2 regions of the Nocardioides sp. NPDC092400 genome follow, and region 2 is predicted to be linked to the other one. Evidence: predicted binding sites of a transcription regulator. Region 2 holds the regulator's gene; the other holds the start of a gene.
What was found. The regulator LexA, encoded in region 2, represses DNA repair genes until DNA is damaged. The targets are predictions, from matches to a motif close to TCGAACANNTGTTCGA.
Positions count from the first base shown of each region.

Region 1: a site for LexA is predicted at 4,854-4,869, ahead of AB0N29_RS12705 (HNH endonuclease signature motif containing protein). Genes of this name have one in related genera too.

Region 1 covers NZ_JBFBFJ010000003.1:173,272-183,478, reverse strand. Annotated here, with positions in the region: gene AB0N29_RS12725 (phosphatase PAP2 family protein) at 1-621, shown strand, start outside; gene AB0N29_RS12720 (acyl-CoA dehydrogenase family protein) at 670-1,821, shown strand; gene AB0N29_RS12715 (alpha/beta hydrolase) at 1,865-2,812, shown strand; gene AB0N29_RS12710 (hypothetical protein) at 2,850-3,125, opposite strand; gene AB0N29_RS12705 (HNH endonuclease signature motif containing protein) at 3,548-4,840, opposite strand; gene AB0N29_RS12700 (ZIP family zinc transporter) at 5,335-6,093, shown strand; gene AB0N29_RS12695 (hypothetical protein) at 6,185-6,733, shown strand; gene AB0N29_RS12690 (methyltransferase) at 6,758-7,411, opposite strand; gene truA (tRNA pseudouridine(38-40) synthase TruA) at 7,408-8,238, opposite strand; gene AB0N29_RS12680 (FAD-dependent oxidoreductase) at 8,266-9,921, shown strand; gene AB0N29_RS12675 (carbohydrate kinase) at 9,944-10,207, opposite strand, start outside.
Region 2 covers NZ_JBFBFJ010000002.1:853,434-863,640, forward strand. Annotated here, with positions in the region: gene AB0N29_RS11585 (ATP-dependent DNA helicase) at 1-309, shown strand, start outside; gene AB0N29_RS11590 (nucleotide pyrophosphatase/phosphodiesterase family protein) at 449-1,732, opposite strand; gene AB0N29_RS11595 (alkaline phosphatase D family protein) at 1,732-3,447, opposite strand; gene AB0N29_RS11600 (MXAN_6640 family putative metalloprotease) at 3,550-5,049, opposite strand; gene AB0N29_RS11605 (phosphatase PAP2 family protein) at 5,126-5,950, opposite strand; gene lexA (transcriptional repressor LexA) at 6,111-6,833, opposite strand; gene AB0N29_RS11615 (SDR family oxidoreductase) at 6,976-7,755, shown strand; gene AB0N29_RS11620 (LysM peptidoglycan-binding domain-containing protein) at 7,967-8,323, shown strand; gene AB0N29_RS11625 (hypothetical protein) at 8,629-8,976, opposite strand; gene AB0N29_RS11630 (ATP-binding protein) at 9,112-10,137, shown strand; gene AB0N29_RS11635 (nucleoside transporter C-terminal domain-containing protein) at 10,162-10,207, opposite strand, start outside.

The sequences.
Region 1 (10,207 bases), on a different contig from region 2:
GAGTGGCTCGGCGGCGGCACCACCCCCAGCGAGCACCTGCAGGCGGCGTGGTGCGGCGACCCGTGCGTGCGTGACTCCGCGCCTCGCTGGTACGACGTCGCGCTGACGACCGTCTACGCCTCGCACTTCGTCACCGGCCTGACCCTCGCGGCGGTGCTGTGGCTGCGCAGCCGCCCGGAGTGGGTGCGCTGGATGCGGCGCTACCTGGCGATCAACTTCGGCGCCCTGGTCGTCTACATCCTCTACCCGATGGCGCCGCCGTGGATGGCCTCGCGGGACGGCTACATGGGCGAGGTCACCCGGATCACCAGCCGGGGCTGGGCCGACCTCGGCCTGGGTCGCTTCGACCTGGTCCTGCAGGGCGTCGGCAACCCCGTGGCCGCCATGCCGTCGCTGCACGCCGGCATCGCGTTCCTCGTCGCCGGCTACGGGATCCTGCGGCTGCGCACCCGCTGGCGGTGGCTGCTCGCGGCGTACCCGCTCGCGATGTCGCTGGCGCTGGTCTACTTCGCCGAGCACTACGTCGTCGACGTGGTGGCCGGCGGCGCGCTCGCCGGGCTGGTCCTCGCGGGCTGCGGCTGGTGGGAGCGTCGGCAGGACCGGGCGCCCGCCCACCACTGACCCCCGGGTCCTGCCCCGCGGTTCGGCCCGCCCGGGCAGGATGACCGCATGGACCTCAGCCTCACCGACGAGCAGGAGGGCTTCCGGGCGCTGGCGCGGGAGTTCCTGGAGCGCGAAGCCGTGCCGCACCGCACCGAGTGGGACCGTCGCGAGGCCGTCGACACCGCGATCATCCCCGCGATGGCGCAGATCGGCTTCTTCGGGCTGACCATCCCCGAGGAGTACGGCGGGCTCGGCGGCGACTACCTGACGTACGTCCTGGCCATGGAGGAGCTGGGCCGGGCCGACTCCGCGCTGCGCGGGATCGTGTCGGTCTCCAACGGCCTGGTCGGCAAGTCGATCCTGGCGGCCGGGACCGAGGAGCAGAAGCAGGAGTGGCTGCCCCGGATCGCGTCGGGCGAGGTCCTCGGCTGCTTCGGGCTGACCGAGCCCGACACCGGCTCCGACGCCGGCAACCTCACCTCGCGGGCGGTGCGCGACGGCGACGACTACGTCATCACCGGCCGCAAGCTCTTCATCACCAACGGCACCTGGGCGCAGGTGGCCCTGGTCTTCGCCCGCACCGGCGGACCCGGCGCCCGCGGGGTCAGCGCCTTCCTCGTCCCCACCGACGCGCCGGGCTTCGAGGCACGCGAGGTGAAGGGCAAGCTCGGGCTCCGGGGGCAGGCCACCGCCGAGCTCTACCTCGACGACGTGCGCGTCCCCGCCTCCGCCCGGCTGGGCGAGGAGGGCCAGGGCTTCAAGATCGCGATGACCACCCTGGACAAGGGCCGGGTCTCGGTCGCCGCCGGCTGCGTCGGCATCGTCCAGGGCTGCCTGGAGGCGGCGGTCTCGTACGCCACGAGCCGCACCCAGTTCGGCCGCCCGATCGCCGGCTTCCAGCTCGTCCAGGACATGATCGCCGACATCTCCCTCGACGCGGACGCCGCGCGACTGCTGGTGTGGCGGTGCGCGGACCTCATCGACCGCGGCGAGCCGTTCGGGGTCGCCGCCTCCAAGGCGAAGCTCTTCGCCTCCGAGGCCGCCGTCCGCGCCGCGAACAACGCGATCCAGGTCCACGGCGGCGCGGGGTACGTCGACGACCACCCGGTCGAGAAGTACCTCCGCGATGCTCGCGTGATGACGCTCTACGAGGGCACCAGCCAGGTGCAGAAGCTGCTCATCGGGCGTGCCGAGACCGGCATCAACGCCTTCGTCTGACCCCGTTCCACCCCACCCGCACCCGGCTCCCAGGAGGACGCTCGTGACGCTGCACCCGGACCTCGACCCCCAGCTCGCCGGCCTGCTCGGCCTGATGGCCGGCGCCGGCCACCCGCCGATGTGGCAGCAGTCGCCCGAGCAGGCGCGCCAGGGCTTCCGGGTGCTCACCGTCGACCTGCGCGACCCCGCGTCCGTCCCCGCCGTCGACGCGGTCGAGGAGATCACCGTGCCCGGTGGCGACGGCGAGCGCCCGGCCCGGGTCTACCGCCCCCGCGCGGGTGCGGACACCCTCCCGACCGTCGCGTTCTTCCACGGCGGCGGCTTCGTCATCGGCGACCTCGACACCCACGACCTGACCTGCCGCACCATCGCCACGCTGTGCGACGCCGTCGTCGTCTCGGTCGACTACCGGCTCGCGCCGGAGCACCCGTTCCCCGCCGGCGTCGACGACGCCCTCGCCGCCGCCCGCTGGGTCTCCGACTCCCTCGCCGACCTCGGCGGGGACGACCGGATGGCCGTGGCCGGCGACTCGGCCGGCGGAAACCTGTCCGCCGTGGTCGCCCAGGCCTTCCGCGACGAGGACCGTCCGCTCGCCGGCCAGCTGCTGGTCTACCCCGTCACCGACATGGGCGGGTCCTACCCCTCGCACACCGACAACGCCGAGGGCTACTTCCTCGACCAGCGCACGATGGAGTGGTTCGGGGCGCAGTACGTCGGCACCGCCGGCGACCTGTCCGACCCGCGTCTCTCGCCGCTCAACGGCCGCCTCGACGGCCTCGCCCCCGCCGTCGTGGTGACCGCGGAGTTCGACCCGCTGCGCGACGACGGCAACGCCTACGCCCGGGCGCTCGCCGATGCGGGGGTCCCGGTCGAGAACCGGACCTTCCCCGGCCTCATCCACGGCTTCGTCGACATGGGTCGGCACTCGGCCGCCGCCCAGGCGGCCGTCGAGGAGACCTGCGCGCTGTTCCGCGCGGTGCTGCACGGCTGACCCGCCGGGCACACCCCGGGCACACCCCGGGTCGCGGTCAGCCGAGGCCGAGGGCGTCGAGCAACTCCCGGCCGCCGGCGAGCACGCCGGGGACCGCCCGGCCGTGCTGGCCCTCACCCTCGCCTCGTCCTTCGCCGGGTGCCGTCGCCGACGGGTCGTCGCTCAGTCGCACGTCGTCGCAACCGAAGTCGTCGACGGCAACGGCGGTCAGGTCGCCCTCGTGCACCAGCACCAGGAGGTGTCGCGGACCGAGGTCGGCCGGGCAGGCCCGCGTCGCCTTGACCGGGCGCAGGGCGGCGAGTGCTCGGTCCACGCGGCCGAGACGAGCCTCCGGCACCGTCGTCGGCGCACCCTGGCGCTCCCAGCGGTACACCGCGCCGACCGCCGACCGGTGGCCCTCGACCGCCCGGTAGCTGCACGTCCACGCCCGATCGGCGCCAGCCAGGTCGGGCGTCGAAGCGGCCGGCTCGGTCGTCCCGAACCCGCTGGTCCCGTCCTCCGCCTGAGGCAGCCGCGCCGGGCACGGCGGCCCGTCGACCGCCGCCACCTCGTCGACCGGACCCGGGCCCGACCCGGGAGTGTCCTCACCGCCGCTTCCCGGGGAGCATGCGCCCAGGACGACCACGAGCAGCACGGCCCCTCCTGCACGCGTCGCCCTCATGGCACCAGCACACCACGGTCGAGGTCGCGGCGGGCGTGCCTGTGCCCCGCCGGTTGGTTGCTCCGGCGGGGTGGCTAGGTCTCGGTGGTGTCGTGGGTGCCGTGGTGGTCGACCCGGTACGTCTGCCCGGTGGGGCTGCGCCACAGGTAGGTCCCTGGTCGGGGTGTGTGTTGGTGCCAGCCGGTGTGGGTCTTGACGCGGTGGTGGCGTCGGCACAGTGGGGCGATGTTCTCGGTGGCGGTGGGCCCGCCCCTGCTGTGCGGGACGACGTGGTCGTCGTCGACTCTGCTGGTGGTGTGGGCGGGGCGGGTGCACCAGGGGAAGACGCAGTGGTGGTCTCGCAGCCGGGTCTGGACGGAGAGGCGGTCGGGGACCTCGTAGGCCTCGACGTGGATGCGTTCGTTCAGGTCGATGACGGGCTTGATGGTGATGTGTGCGCCGTCGCGGGCGGCGCGGGTGCACCACTCGGCGAGCTGGGTGGTGAGCACGAACCCCCTCGTGGCTTCGACCCGGGTGATGCCGTCGAGTTCACCACCCGCCTTCTGGTGGACGTGGACGACGAGGGGTGTGGGGTCGGTGTCGAACTGCAGCTGGAGCTGGCGGCGGGCCATGTCGCCGGCGGCCATCGCCCGCCGTGCGCCTTCGGCCTCTGTTGACCCGAGCTGGGCGAGGCGGGCGGCGCCCTTGGTGATCGCGTCCTCGAGGTCGAGGGCGTCGGCGAGGTCGAGGGTGCCCCAGATGTCGACGTGGCCGTCGTAGGAGACCTGTCGGGTCTGGATGGTGAAGTGGCGGGCTTCGGTGCGTTCGTACCGGACCCGTTCGGCTTCGGCGGGGTCGAACCGGACGAGTGCTTCGTCGAGGAGCCGGTCGAGCGCGGCGGGGCCGATGGTGGCGGCGACGGGGGCGACGTGGGTGTCCACGAACCCTGCACCGGCTTTGACCAGGTGCAGGGTGCGCCGGGCGATGGACCGGGCTTTCCACGCGGGGAGGGCGAGGTTGGTGACCTTCGTCCAGGTCCGGGGGAGGCGGTAGCGCAGCTCGAGGGCCTCGGCGAGGTAGGTCCGGCCGGCGTCCTCGGACTTCCCGATCCCGGCGGCGAACTCGATGACGGCGAACTCGCTCACCAACGGTGCACCCTCCCCGGCGAGGCCGATCGCTTTGTCGCCGAACCCCTTCAGCGTCGACCACGCAGAAGAGGTGCTGATCGACCCGGTGATCGATTCGGCGGGGTGCATCACGCACCACTGCACTGCGGCTTGGAGGAGTTCGGCTTCGGCGGCGTTCGCCGCGCGTTGGCTCGCACGGGCAGCGGCGAGCACGTCGGCTGGGGTGTCCAGCGGGTGCTCGAGCGTCGCGGTGAGGGCCATGGCCTCATTCTACTCGCACGTGTGTTCGAATGGAAGGTTCGAGCGCACGGTTGTGGAGCGGCGACGGATGTCTCGACGACGCTCGACGACGCTCGCTGCTCGACCAGCGGTGCAGGGTCTCGACGACGCTCGCCGGGGCTCGCTGCTCGACCAGCGGTGCGGGGTCTCGACGGCGCTCGCCGGGGGCTCGCTGCTCGACCAGCGGTGCGGGGTCTCGACGACGCTCGCCGGGGCTCGCTGCTCGACCAGCGGTGCGGGGTCTCGACGACGCTCGCCGGGGCTCGCTGCTCGACCAGCAGCGGGGGGTCTCGACGACGCTCGCCGGGGCTCGCTGCTCGACCAGCAGTGGTCGGTCTCGACGACGCTCGCCAGGGTTCGCTGCTCGACCAGCAGCGCGGGTCTCGACGACGCTCGCCGGGGCTCGCCGCTCGACCGACACAGGCCGGGAGGGGGCACGACTGATTGGCCGGCGCCCCGTGGGACACCGTGGCTCCGTGACCGACGTACCCGTGTGGCTGCAGGCCGGCGGCTGGGGGCTCCTGGCCGGTGGCGCGCTCGTGGTCGGCGCGCTCGTCGCGTGGTTCGTGGCCGTCCCGCAGCGGGTGGTCGCCGGCGTCATGGCGTTCGGCTCCGGCGTGCTGGTGTCCGCCCTCGCCTTCGACCTCGTCGACGAGGCCGAGCGGACCGGCGGCCTCGCGGCGACCGCCACCGGCTTCCTCGGCGGCGCGGTGGTGTACGTCGCCGCCAACATCGCCCTGGCCCGCCGCGGCGCCCGGCACCGCAAGCGCTCGCAGGACCAGCAGGCCTCGGAGGAGGAGCAGCAGGGCAGCGGCGCCGCCATCGCGGTCGGCGCGCTGCTCGACGGGATCCCGGAGTCGGTCGTCCTGGGCATCTCGTTGCTCGGCGGGGGCGGCGTGGGGGTGCCCGTGCTCGCCGCGATCTTCATCTCCAACCTGCCCGAGGGCCTCTCCTCCGCGGCCGGCATGAAGCGCAGCGGCCGCGGCGCCCGCTACGTCTTCGGCGTCTGGGGCGGCATCGCGGTGGCCAGCGGCCTCGCCGGCCTGCTCGGCGCGCTCCTGCTCGACGGCGCCTCGCCGACCACCATCGCCGTCATCACCGCAGTCGCGGCCGGGGCGATCCTCGCGATGATCGCCGACACGATGATCCCGGAGGCGTTCGAGGACACCCATCTCTACGCCGGGCTGCTCGCCACGGTCGGGTTCATCGTGGCGTTCAGCATTGAGCGCATCTGACGCCACACCGACAAGGCGCCGTCGGCCGTATCCGCGGGCACCCCACGGGTACCGCGAGGGCTCCCCCATCGACCCCGGAGGTCACCCGACCATGGCTCGAAACACGCTCTCCCGCTCCCTGCACGACGTCGGCCTCGCGGCCTGGTTCGGCGGCACGCTCGCCAACGCCGTCGCCCTCAACCCCGCCGCCGCGCAGGCCACCTCCTCCACCGACGTCGGCGCCGTGGCCAACACCGGCTGGGACCGCTGGACCCCCGTGAACGCCGCGGCGATCGGCGCCCACCTCGTCGGCAGCATCGGCCAGCTCGGCGGCAACAAGACCCGCGTCGCCGGCCAGGAGGGCGTCGGCTCGATGGTGGTCGCGAAGACCGCCCTCACCGCGGCCGCGCTCGGGGCGACGGCGTACTCCCGCGCGCTGGGCAAGAAGGTCTCCCAGGAGACCCAGATGCCCGCAGCCTCGGGCACCGAGCCCGAGGCGGGGACCCCGCCGGAGGTCGCGAAGGCCCAGAAGCAGCTGGCCGCGCTCCAGTGGGTGGTGCCCGCGCTGACCGGCGCGCTGGTCGTCGTGAGCTCCTTCGCCGGCGAGCAGCAGCGCGCGACCGAGCAGAAGACGGGGTTCCTCGGCCGGCTCGCCCCCTGACGCCTGACGGCGGCCGGGGCGGCCTCAGCCCCGGCGCGACTCCAGCACACGGAAGCCCTTGGCCGACGCGAGCCTGGTCGTCGGGAAGCCCTGGTCGCCCAGCCACCGCTGCAGCGAGTCCGCGCCCAGGTTCTTCCCGACGACCATGACCGCCCGCCCGTGCGGCGCCAGCCGCGGCAGCCAGGTGAGCAGCAGCTCGTGCAGCGCCTGCTTGCCGATGCGGATCGGCGGGTTCGACCAGATCTCGTCGTACGTCGCGTGCGGGTCGACGGCGTCCGGCACCGCGGCGCGGTAGCGGTCGGCGACGCCGAGCGCCGCGGCGTTGTCGTTGGCGAGCAGCACCGCCCGCTCGTTGACGTCGACGGCGGTGACCGTCGACCCCGGCGCGCAGACCGCGACCGCGAGCCCGATGACGCCGTAGCCGCAGCCCAGGTCGAGGACCCGCCCGCCGGCGGGCGGCTCGGTCTCGCGGAAGAGCACCGCGGTCCCGATGTCGACGCGACCGCGCGCGAAGACGCCGGAACCGCTCACCAGGGACAGGCTCCGCCCCCAGACCTCCGCGGTCACCGCCGCCCGCTTGAACGGCACGGTCGGGTCGGCGGAGAAGTAGTGCTCGTCCTGCCCGGGCAGGTCCTCGGGCTGGTCCTCGGGGTGGGCATCGGGGTGGGCATCGGTCACGGTGCGGTCCTCCTCGCGCGGGTGAGCTCGACCCGCGCCCCGAGCTCGGCGTCGGGCGGGTAGGCCACCTCCTCCAACGTCAGTCCGTGCGCGTGCACGACGGCCACGGAGGCGTCGCGGCGCTCGGCGGCCAGGACGTCGCCCGCCCAGGCCACCGGCCGGCGGCCCTCGCCGACGGCGATCAGGCAACCCACCAGCGAGCGCACCATGCTGTGGCAGAACGCGTCGGCGCGCACGGTCGCCTCCAGCACGCCCGACGGCAGCCGCCGCCAGGACAGCTCCTGCAGCACGCGGATCGTCGTCGCGCCCTCGCGCTGCTTGCAGAACGACGCGAAGTCGTGCTGGCCGACGAGCAGGACGGCGGCCTCGTTGAGGAGGTCGACGTCGAGCGGGCGCGGCCACGCGAGCACGTGGCCGCGCACCAGCGGGTCGACGGCCGCCGGGCTGTCGGCGACCCGGTAGGCGTAGCGCCGCCACAGCGCGGAGAAGCGGGCGTCGAAGCCCGGTGCCGCCTCTACCGCGCGGCGTACCCGCACGTCGGCGGGGAGGATGCCGTTGAGCCGCCGCACGAGCGCCTCGAGCGGCGGGTCCGGGGAGCGGCCGGCCGAGTGGGCCAGTGCCTCGGGCTCGACGTCGAGGTGGACCACCTGCCCGCGGGCGTGGACGCCGGTGTCGGTGCGGCCAGCGCACACCAGGTGCACGGAGGGCACCCGCAGCGCGGTCGCCGCGGCCGCCGAGAGCTCCCCCTGCACGGTCCGCAGGCCGGGCTGGGCCGCCCAGCCGTGGAAGCCGCCGCCGTCGTAGGCGAGGTCGATCCGGATCCGCACCCCCTCATCCTTCCGTACGCTGTCCCCGTGAGCGCAGCCCCCGCGATCGTCCTGGTCTCCGAGCACCACGTCGACGACCTCCAGGACGCCTTCGGACGCTACGAGCGGGAGTACGACGTGCGCTGCGCCCGCAGCTGCGCGGAGGCCGAGGAGGTCGCCCGCGACATCGTGGCGGGCGGCGGCACGGTCGCGATGTTCGTCGCCGAGTCGGTGCTGCCCGACTGCCACGTGCTCGAGGGCTTCCACCGCTGGCGTGCCGTCGTCCCCAACGCCCGCCGGATGATCGCCGCGCACTGGGACCGGTTCCTGGCCGACGCCCCCGCCCTGCGCGCGGGCATGGCCAAGGGCAAGTACGACGCCTACCTGCTGATGCCGCGCGGCACCCGCGACGAGGAGTTCCACCACGCCGTCACCGACCTGCTGAGCGACTGGGGCGCCACCATCGCGGAGCCGGAGGTCGTCTCCGCGAAGATCATCAGCCCCGTCCGCGACGGCCGGGTGCTCGCCATCCGCGACTTCCTGGACCGGATGGGCATGGCCAGCCGCGTCTACCACCCCGACGACCCCGTCGCGCGCCACCTCCTCGGCGACGGCTCCGACGACGCGGCGTACCCCCTCGTGTGGGCGCCCGAGCGCCCGGTCGTCGAGGACGCCACGGTGCGCACCGTGGCGATGAGCCTGTACGGCGCGCCGAGCGACCTCGACGTGGACGGCACCGTCGACGTGTGCGTGGTCGGCGGCGGGCCGGCCGGGCTGGCGACGGCGGTGTACGCCGCCTCCGAGGGGCTCACCTGCGTGGTGCTGGAGGCCGAGGCCATCGGTGGGCAGGCCGGCACCAGCTCGATGATCCGCAACTACCTGGGCTTCCCGCGCGGCATCTCCGGGATGCGGCTGGCCCAGCGGGCGCGGAACCAGGCCCTGCGGTTCGGCACCCGCTTCGTCACCGGCTGGACCGTGCACGGGCTGGTGCCCGGCGAGGGCGAGGTGCCGCACGTTGTGCGCACCGACGGCGGCGACGTCGCCGCCCGCGCCGTGGTGGTCTCGACCGGCGTCGCCTACCGCAAGCTCCGGGTCGAGCCGCTCGAGGAGCTGGTGGGCAGCGGCGTCTTCTACGGCGCCGCGATGACCGCCGCGCGCGAGATGGAGGACCAGGACGTGGTCGTCGTGGGCGGCGGCAACTCGGCCGGCCAGGCCGCGGTGCACCTGGCCCGCTTCGCCCGCTCGGTCACCGTCCTCGTCCGCCGCCCCAGCCTGGCCGAGACCATGTCGCAGTACCTCCTCGGCGAGATCGCCTACAACCCCCGGATCACGGTGACCACCTGCAGCGAGGTGGTCGACGGCGGCGGCGACGGCCGGTTGGAGTGGATCTCCGTCCGCGACACCCGCGACGGGAAACTCACGCGACGCAGCGTGGGAGGCCTGTTCCTCCTGCTCGGCGCCGAGCCGCAGGCGGACTGGCTGCCCGATGCCGTGGCGCGCGACGACCGCGGCTTCGTGCTCACCGGTCGCGACGTGCCCAAGGACCGCTGGCACGACGGCCTGCCGCCCGCCAACCTCGCGACGACCCTGCCCGGCGTCTTCGCCGCCGGCGACATCCGCGCCGGCTCGATGAAGCGGGTCGCGGCCGCGAGCGGCGAGGGCGCCTCGGTGGTGCCGCTCGTCCACCAGTGGCTGGCGCCCTAGCGAGCTGCCTCAGGCCGCCGCGTCAGAGCTCGTGGCGGTACGGCGGGTCGGCGCCGGGCCGGGACACCGTCACCGCCGCCGCCCGCGCGGCGTGGTCGAGCACGGCGGCCACCTCCTCGTCGCCGATCGCGCCCAGTGCCGCGCGCCGGTCGGCGCCGAGCAGGCCCCGCTCCCACAGCGCGTCGACCAGCGCCGCCCCGAAGGTGTCGCCGGCCCCGATCGTGTCCGCGACCTCGACCGGCAGGGAGGCCACCTCGACCGCGCTCCGCGCACCGGTCCACGTCGC
Region 2 (10,207 bases):
GACCGGATCCCGTTCCCGCGGCCCGACGACCCGCTGATGTCGGCGCGGCAGAAGGCCGCCGACCAGGCCGGCGGCAACGGCTTCATGCAGATCGCCGCGACCCACGCCGCGCTGCTGATGGCGCAGGGGGCCGGCCGGCTGATCCGCACGACCACCGACCGCGGCGTGGTCGCGGTGCTCGACCCGCGGCTGGCGACCGCCCGGTACGGCGGGTTCCTCAAGGCCAGCCTCCCGCCGATGTGGACCACCACCGACCCCGCCGTCGTCCGCAAGGCCCTCGCCCGGCTCTCGGCCACGGCCGGCTCCTGACCCCGGCTGGTCGAGCAGGCGAGCGCCGGCGAGCCGTCGTCGAGACCCGGTGACCGGGGTCGCAGCGCCGAGCCCACACCGGGTCTCGACGACGCTCAGGCGCAGGACGCCTTCGCCGCTCGACCAGCGGCAGCGGGCCTCAGATCCGCGAGCGACCGTCCCAGCCGCCCCGCGGCGTGCCCCGGATCCCGAAGAACTCCGCGATCGTCGGCGCGACGTCGACGGTGGCCGCCAGCGTGGAGGAGACCGCCCGCGCGGCGGCCGGGTGACCGCCGCCGATGAAGAACGGGATCGCGCGGGTCGCCGGGTGGCCGTGGTTGCCGGGGATCGGGTTGGAGACGACATCGGGGTCGCTGAACCGCCAGCCCGCGCGGCAGTAGGCGACGACGTCGCCGGCGTTCGGGCCGAGCCGCAGCCAGGAGGTGCGGGCCCGGTCGTGCGCCGAGAGCACGCCCTCGGTGGCCCGGGCGACCCTCAGCATCCGCTCGACGGCGCGAGCCCGTTGCCCGTCCGGGCCGGTCCAGTAGAGGAGGTCGGCGCCGCCGTTCTGCGCGACCGCGACCTTGCCGGCCAGCAGCCGGTCCTCGCCCAGCGGGCCGGTGAGCGAGACCACCCGGTCGGGCCGCGACCAGTCCATCGAGTGGTCGGCGAGGACGACGACGATGGACCGCTCCCAGCGGCCGGTGGACCGCAGCAGGTCGAGGAACCGGCCGACCTGGAGATCGGTCGAGACCAGCGCGGCCCGCCGGAGGGCCTGCAGCGTGCCGCCGGTGAGGTCGCTGTGGCCGACCCGGTCGACGTCGCCGAGGTTGACGAACACCAGGTGCGGGTCGAGCTCCTCGACCATGGTGAGCGCGGCCTCCATCGTGAAGACGTCGGGGGCGTGGTCGGTCACCGGGAGCAGCGGGAACGGCTCCCACCGGTGCGTGGCGCGCTCGCCGAACACGCCGTACAGGTAGTCCTTGCTCAGCACCGTGCCGGTCCGGAAGCCCTGCCTGCCCAGCCGCTCGATCACGGTGGTGGTGCGGATGTCGGTGGGCCGGTCCATCGTGCGGGTCGCGCCCAGAGCCCGGTCGTAGATCTCGTTCGCGGGCACGCCGCTCCGGTCGGGCCGGACGCCGGTCATCATCATCACGTGGTTCGGCACCGTCTCCATGACGGGCATCGAGTGCGCCCGGGGGAAGTGCCGCCCGTCCGCGCGCAGGGCGGCGAGGTTCGGCATCAGGCCGCTGTCGATCTCGTCGGGCCGGCAGCCGTCGACGACGAGGACGTAGGCACGGCGACGGTCCCGGCTCGGGGCGGCGTACGCCGGCTGGCCGGTGGCGGTGGAGAAGGTGAGCGCGAGGCCCCCGGCGCCCGCGACCTTGAGCAGGGTGCGCCGGTCGGTCGGGTGGCCGGGGACCGGCGGGGTCGGCGTGCTCATCAGCGCACCGGCCCGTCGACGGCGACCAGCTTGTTCGTGCCCGCGCGGGTGGCGAAGGACTGCGACCAGGTGGCCGGCGTGCGGCGGTCGGTGCGCGACCCGATGACGTACCAGTCCATCTGCACCCGGGCCGGGGTCACGTCGAGCACGGAGTAGCCGTGGGAGTCGAAGTCGAGGTACTTGACGTGCGGGTTGGCGGCGCGGATGAGCTGCTCGACGCCGACGCTCGCGGTGCGTGGTGGCACGCCGAGGATGTCCTTGAGGTTGTCGGAGGTGACCGAGGAGCAGACCAGCTCCACCCCGGCCGTCTCCGAGGCGATCGGGTAGAGCCCGCGGTCGAAGGGGAGGTCGGCGGCCCAGCCGGAGTGGATGTCGCCGGTGAGGAACACGGTGTCCTTGATGCCGCGGTCGCGGATGTGGGCGAACAGCTCGCGGCGGTCGTCGGTGTAGCCGTCCCACTGGTCGACGTTGTAGGGCAGGCCGTCCTGCGGGAGGAGCCCGGTGACGTCGTTGACCGGTGTGACCAGGTCGGCGGGGAGCGCGGCGAAGGTGACCGGCGCGATCATCACCGGGTTGCCCACCAGCTTCCACTGGGCGGTGTCGCGGGCGAGCGAGTCCTTGAGCCAGGCCAGCTGGGCGGTGCCGGTGATCGTGCGGTCGGGCCGGCTCACCGCGGGGTCGAGCACGGGCGCGGAGACCTGCTGGCTGCGGTAGGTGCGCAGGTCGAGCATGCTCAGCTCGGCGAGCCGGCCGAAGCGCAGGCGGCGGTAGAGGCGGGTGCCGTCACCGAGTCGGGCGGTCCCGTCCAGCCGGACGGGCATCCACTCGTCGTACGCCCGGTGCGCGCGGGCGCGGCGCCGCTGCCAGCTGCCCTCCCCGCCCTCGCCCGTGCCCGCGGTGTGGTTCTCCGCGCCGTCGCGCCACGCGTCGTTGGCCGTCTCGTGGTCGTCCCAGACGGTGACGAACGGCGCGGTGGCGTGCAGGTCCTGCAGGTCGGGGTCGGTCTTGTACTGCGCGTGCCGCCGGCGGTAGTCGGCGAGCTGCACGATCTCCCCGGCCGGCTCGTGGCGCCGGACGATGACGTCGCCGGCGCCGTACTCCCCGGCGGGGTACTCGTAGAGGTAGTCGCCCAGGTGCAGCACCGCGTGCAGGTCGTCGCGGGCGGCGAGGTGGCGGTAGGCGCTGAACCAGCCGGCCTGCCAGTTGGCGCAGGACACCACGCCGAAGCGGAGGTTCGAGGGCGTCGCGTCGTGCGCGGGGGCGGTGCGGGTGCGGCCCACGCGGCTGCGCTGGCCGGCCGCGGTGAAGCGGTAGAAGTACCACCGCGCCGGGCGCAGCCCGGTCACGTCGAGCTTCACGGTGTGGTCGCGGCTGGCGCTGGTGACGAAGCTGCCGCGGCGCACGACGTCGCGGAACGCCCGGTCCGTCGCCACCTCCCACCGCACGTCGGTCCGGGGCCCGCGCCCCGAGCCCGGGGTCGCGCCGCGGGTGGGGGTCACCCGGGTCCACAGCACGACCGACTCCGGCAGGGGGTCGCCCGAGGCGACACCGTGCTGGAAGACGCGGTGCCGGGCCGCGGCACCCGTCGGTACGGCGGCGTGGCCGGTGCTGGTCGGGACGGCCGCCACCCCGAGGCCGGCGGCCCCGGTGGCGACGACGGTGCGGCGGCCGAGGGTGCTGACGGGGGTCGGCCGGCCGGGCTGGGTCGTGGTCACGCCTCATCCAACGACGATCGGCTCCCGGCGTGATGGGTGTGCGCGGGTGTGCACCACCTGTTCAGGCGGCGTACGCCGCGGCGTCGCCGGGCGGCCGGCGGCTCAGCTGGCCGAGACGCGCACCGCCGTGGCCTGCCCGTCGCCGAGCGGGGTGCCCTGGCAGGCGTAGTCGGTGCGCTTCCAGCACTCGTAGCGGATGTCGGCGTTCGCGACGGTCACCTCGACCGAGGCGACGGTCCCGGCGCGGAACGAGGCGGTGACCGCGCCGTTCCCCGAGGCGCCGAGCTCGACCAGGCGGCTCTCCGCGGCACCGTCGGTGCCCACGAGCGTCGCCACCGCGCGGGTGGCGCCGCCCGCGGGCAGGTCGACCTCCACGCGCACACCGGTCGCGGACGGCTGGGTCCGCACCTCGAGGGTCGCGCTGCTCAGGTGCGCCAACTCGGTCCTCCAGGAGACGGCCGCGCCACCGGTGGCCGCCGTCGCCGACCTCGCGAGCGGTGCCGGCCGGTACTCCGCGGCGCTGCCCTCGTCGTAGGCCTGGGCCGGGCGGCGGTTGCCGGTCGCGAACTGGGCGAAGGCGACGGGGAACCGGGTGCCGCGGTCCTCGAGGACCGCGGCGACGGCGTCGACCGAGCTGAGGTCGGGTGCGCCGGCGCGGGCGTCGGCCTGGCGCCAGATGTCGCGGACGACCGTCGGCAGGGTGCCCGCGCGCTGGTCGAGCCGCTCGCTGAGGTGGCGGAAGAACAGCCAGGTGCCGTAGTGGAAGCCGTCGTCGCCGCCACGGTCCATGGGGCGGGCGGGGTCGGACAGCGGGCTGGCGGCGAGGTACTGCCGGTTGTCGTCGACGTCGTCGAACAGCTCGTCCTCCACCCAGGCCGCGGTGCCCTCGAGGAGCCACTGGTCCTCGTAGGAGTCGTAGCCGAACTGGACGGCGTGGAAGTACTCGTGCCCGACGGTCACCTGGAGGTTCTGCAGCGGGGTGCCGGTGGGGAAGCCGCGGTAGTCGTTGTCGACGACGCAGAAGGCCCACACGTCCTCCGCCCGCGTGCGCTGGTCGCTGGTGCAGTAGCCGTAGAGACCACCGGCGAGGTCCTGGACGTAGATGTCGGTCTTGGCGTTGCCACCGGCCCTGCCGTCGCGCTTCGGCGCCCGGTAGCCGGCGCCGACGAAGGTGCGGTGCACGCTGCTGGCCGTGGCGAGGACCTTCCTGGCCCACGACGCGCTCGCCCGGTGCCTGCCGCTCGTGCGCCAGTGGACGCACACCACCGTGCACTTCTTCCTGTCCTGCGCCGGGCGGGCCAGCAGGCGGCCGGCCGCGGCCCGGTCGGCGGGCGCCAGCGCCGGCCGCGCCATGCGCAGCTGCCGCAGGGCCTCGGTAGCGTCCCGGCCGTCCCCGGCCAGGGCGGACCGCGCGGCGGCGAGGCTGCGCGCGGCGGTGACGGTGCCCGGGGCGAGGAGGGCGGAGGAGTCCTGCGCCCCCGCGCGCTCGGCGTCCGGGCGCCCGTCCGGGGCCTCGGCGGTGGCGGTGGTGACCCCCGTGAGCGTGGACAGCCCGGTCGCGAGGACGAGGGCGAGGGCGGCCAGGGGACGTGCGCGACGCATGGGTTCTCCCGGGATGCTCGGCGGTGGCCGGGGGGTCACCGACCGGGGCGCTCCCCGGAGGTCTCGAGGTCAGCGCTCAGCCAACCGCAGGCTCGTGCTGCTCCGCATGACCCGTCGGGACCATCTTCTCCGGGGCGGCCGGCGCGGGGTCCGGTCGCTCACGCCGGCGCTCCACGAGCCGGCCCAGCCGTGCCGAGACCAGGAACCCCAGGCCGATCACCAGCCACCCGGCGAGAGCGTCGAGGACCCAGTGGTTGCCGGTGCCGACGATGACGACCGCGGTGATGAGGGCGTGGCCCCAACCCAGGCCGCGGACCCAGTGGCGGCGGGCGTGCTGCTGGACGACCACCGCCACCCACAGCGCCCAGCCGGCGTGCAGGGAGGGGAAGGCCGCGAGCTGGTTCGTCAGCCCGCCCAGGCCCTTGGGCGCCGATGCCTCGGACCCCCACCAGCCGTCGGCCGCGTGCAGGGACAGGACGTCGACGTACCCGTCGACGAAGCGTGGGGGAGCGGTCGGCAGCAGGAGGTAGAGCGCCAGGCCGATCAGGGTGGCCGCCACCAGTGCGCGCCGGGCCGGCACGTAGCGCCGCTCGCCGAGGCGGTAGAGCCACACCAGCGCGATCGCGGTGACCACGTAGTGGGCGGTGGCGTACCAGTAGCTGGAGAGCAGGCCGAGGACCCGCGTGTCGACGAAGAACTGGTTGAGGGAGGCCTCCCAGTGCAGGCCGATGAGCCGCTCCACGTCGAGCAGCTCGCGTGCCCGGGTGAGCGCGGGGCCCAGGGCGTCGTCGGCGAACAGCCGGGACCCGCTGTAGACGACGTAGAGGGTCAGGATGAGCGCCAGCTCGGCCACGCCACGCCGCAGGCGCGGGTGCCTCGTGGTGCTGCTGGGGAGACTCACGGCTCCAACATTGCCGTATCCCACCCCCGAGAAGCATCCGGCTTACCCCCGAGTCGCCCCCCGTTTGCCCATTCTTGGGGGTGAGGCGCCACCCGACCGGGCCTTTTCTCCCGGATCAGCCCCCGCCGCGGTCCGGTAGGGCCCGGGACCGGCGGTGCGCTCAGACGCGCCGCAGGACCGCGGTGACCTTGCCCAGGATGGTCGCGTGCGTGCCGTCGATGGGGTCGTACGCCGCGTTGTGCGGCAGCAGCCACACCTGGCCGTCCTTGCGCTGGAAGGTCTTCACCGTCGCCTCGCCGTCGATCATCGCGGCCACGATCTCGCCGTTGTTCGCCGTCGGCTGCTGCCGGATGACGACGTAGTCGCCGTTGCAGATCGCGGCGTCGACCATCGAGTCGCCGGCGACCTCGAGCAGGAACAGCTGGCCGTCGCCGACCAGCTGCTTGGGCAGCGGGAAGACGTCCTCGACGCGCTCCTCGGCGAGGATCGGGCCGCCGGCCGCGATCCGGCCGACCATCGGGACGTACTGCGCCTCGGGCAGCACGTCGCCCACGCCCGTCTCGTCGACCGAGGCCTCCTCACCGCTGGACATCGCGCGCCGTGCCGCCATCACCTCGGGCAGGAACACCTCGAGCGCCCGCGGGCGGTGCGGGTCGCGCTTGAGGAAGCCCTTCTCCTCGAGGACCTTGAGCTGGTGAGCCACGCTCGAGGAGCTGGTCAGGCCCACCGCGTCGCCGATCTCGCGCATGCTCGGCGGGTAGCCGCGGCCCTCGATGCTGTCGCGGATGTGGGCGAGGATCCGGGTCTGACGAGGGGTCAGGCCGGTCACGTCGGGTGCGCCGTCGGGCAGCTCGGAGACCTTGGGACCGGGGTTCTTCGCCATGGGTGGAGTGCCTTCCGGGGTGCGCGAGGACGAGGGGTGCTGCTGGCAGCACGGTAGAGCCTCCGCGGGCCGTGTTCAAACACCTGTTCGAAGGTGTGTCGCGCGGTGGGCGCCCGGCCCGGGCCGCTGCTTGGATGCGTGCATGGAACCCACCAGCTGTGTCGTCACCGGAGCGGCCCGCGGCATCGGCCGCGGTATCGCCGAGCTCATGGTCGCGCGCGGGCACCGCGTCGTGGTCACCGACATCGACGCCGAGGGCGCGGCGCGCACCGCGGCCGAGATCGGCGCCGCCGAGGGCCTCGGCCAGGACGTCCGCGACGCCGCCTCGCACACCGCCGCTGCCGAGGCGGCCGCGCGGCACGGCGCGCTCGTGGCGTGGTTCGCCAACGCCGGCGTGGGTGACGACGGGAAGCTCGCGGACCTGACCGACGAGCAGGTCCGCCGCCTCGTCGAGGTCAACCTGCTCGGCGCCGTCTGGAGCACCCGCGCGGCGCTCGCCGCGTTCGGCCCGCGCGGCGGCGACCTGGTCCTCACCGCGTCCCTCTCGGGCCTGGGTCCCGTCCCCGGCCTCTCCCTGTACGCCGCGACCAAGGCCGCGGTCGTCTCGCTCGCCTCCTCGGTCGCCCTCGAGGCGCCGCGGGGTGTGCGGGTGCACGCCCTGTGCCCCGACGGCGTGGCCACCGACATGGTCGCCGCGATGCGCGAGGACGGGATGGGCAAGCAGCTCGTCGCCTCGGGAGGCCGGATGCTGGGCGTGGCGGAGACCGCGCAGGCGGCCGTCGACCTGGTCGGGTCCCGCCGGGTCCTGCGGACCCTCCCCGGGTGGCGTGGTGCCGCGATGCGCGTCGGCCAGCTCGCCCCCTCGGTGTCCGGGCCGGCGCTCGCGGTCTTCGCGGCCCAGGGCAGGCGCCGGCTGCGGTAGTCGCCGGGGAGGCAGGTCGGTTCCTTCGAACATTTGTTCGCCCAGGTCCTTGAACTGTTCGAACACGTGCTCTACGGTCGTACACATGTTCGATCGAACGTCTGCTCGATCGTCAACCGGGCCAGCCACTGTCGGTGGCCGCGGTTAGACATCTGCTCAGACCGAGATCGACACGACCCGAGGCTGACCGCCACTTCCCCAGGAGGTCCCCATGAGCACCATCACCGCCACCCCCACCGCCCTGCCGCGCACGACCGGCAGCACCCGCCGCTCCGGCCAGGTGCGGCTCACCCGCCGGGGCCGGCTCGTGGTGTTCCTCCTGGCGCTCGCGATCGTGCTCGGCCTCGGCCTGGCCATCGCGGCAGGCTCGGTGGCCACCGACGAGGCCGGCACCCCCGAGCCGACCCGCGTGGTGATGGTCGGCACCGGCCAGACCCTGTGGGGGATCGCCGCCGACCTCGCCGAGGACGGCGAGGTGCGCGAGATGATGACCCACATCGAGCGGCTGAACGCCCTCGACTCCGCGGTGCTCGCCGCGGGCCAGCGCCTCATCGTCCCGGTGCAGTAAGGCACTCGCCAGCACCGACACAGACGTCGCCAGCCGCTTCGACCCCGGCTGGCGATCCGGGGAAGACAGGGGCGGGGCCGTTCGCGGCCCCGCCCCTGCGGCGTCTCCGGACGCGCTCGCCGGCGCGGCCGCGGAAGTTTCAGCGGCCAGCCGATGAAGCTCCCGGTTGGCCGCTGAAACTTCATCGGCCAACCGACAGGTTCAGCGGCCGGCCGATGGAATGTCGCCCGCCGGGACCGCTCGACGACGCCCACTCAACAAGATCGAGCAGGCTCGACCCGTCCGGGAGCGGCTCGGCGAGCGGGTCAGCGAGCGGCGCGCCGCCCGCCGGGAGCGGCGGGCTGCTGCTGCTCCGACCGCGGCTCGCGGGAGGCCGGGGGAGAGGTGATGCCGAGCTCGCGGAGCAGTCGGGCGACGAGCATCAGTCCGACGAACAGGCAGGCGACGGCACCGACCGAGGCCAGGGCGAGGAAGGCCCACGCGCCGGACTCGCCGCCACGCGCGGTCGCGCCGAAGTCGATCGCGGCGTAGACCAGGTAGCCCCAGGCGACCACCAGGAGGGTGATGCCGAGGGCGAGGAGGGCCAGGCGCGGGGAGAAACCGGCACGGCGCTTGTCGCCCCGCCGTGCGCCCGCCCGCTTGCCCGTCGCCACGTGGCACATCATCGCTGATCGGTGGCGGCCGGGTGCAGTCGACCCGCAGGTCGTCGGCCCCCGGTTCCGGCCCGTCGGGCGCGACGCGGTGATCGTGCCGAGCCGGATCGGCTCGGAGGCTTTACGCTGTGCCTCGTGCAGGGCGAAGTGGGGACGTCGTCGGCGCCGGGTGGAGCTCCCGGTGCGTCGACTCCGCAGTCGTACCACCCGGACGGAGCGCTCCCGCAGGCCCACGACGTCGACGACGTCGCCCGGTCGGTCCTGGCCCGGGTCGGGGCCCACGACGGGGTGCAGCGCGCCGCCCTGGCGCTGAGCGAGGGCGGTGGTCGCCGGCTGCGCTTCGTCGACAACGCGGCGGCAGCCGACCCCGCGGACCTGCGCTGGTGCCACATCGACGCCTACGACGACGTACCGCTCACCACCGTCGTGCGGACCGGTGAGGCGGTGCACGGGCGGCTCGAGGACTTCACCGGTCGGTACGTCGCACTGCTGGAGGCCCAGCGCGAGCGCGAGGTGCGGGCGCTGGCGGCCGTGCCGCTGCCGGGGACCGGCTCGCCGATCGGTGGCCTGCTGGTCTGGTTCTCCGACGCCGAGGCGCTCGACGCCGCGCGGGTCGCCGCGCTCACCGAGCTGGCCCGCCGCGCCTCGGACGCCGTACGCCGGGTCCGGCTGGTCTCCGGGCGCCAGGGCTCCGACGCGGTGCCCGAGGAGCCGGCGATCCCCGAGGGCGCGCTGACCACGAGCGTGCTGCTCGAGGGCGACCCGCGGGCGACGGGCGCCGCGCGGCGGTTCCTCCGCGAGCACCTGCGTGCCTGGGGCGTCGACGACGAGCCGGTCGACGACGCGCAGCTGTGCCTCTCCGAGCTGGTGACCAACGCGGTCGTCCATGCGGGCACGGCATCGGAGCTGCGGGTCGTGCTCGACGACGGCGTGCTGACGGTGACCGTCCGCGACCTCGGCGGCCTCGGCAAGCCCGCCGTCGGGGGCGAGCCGCACCCCTCCGAGGACCTCGACCCGCTGCGCGTCTACGGCCGCGGCCTCCAGCTGGTCGACGCCCTCTCCCAGCGGTGGGGCTCCGAGCGCGACGTCACCGGCACCACCGTCTGGTTCACCCTCGAGCTCGGCACCTACGCCCGCACCGACGCGGTCGCCGCCGGCTGAGGCCGTTCGCGCCGTGTCGGGCCGCTAGGTCCCGATGCCGATGACCACGCCCGCGATGGCGGCGTTGGAC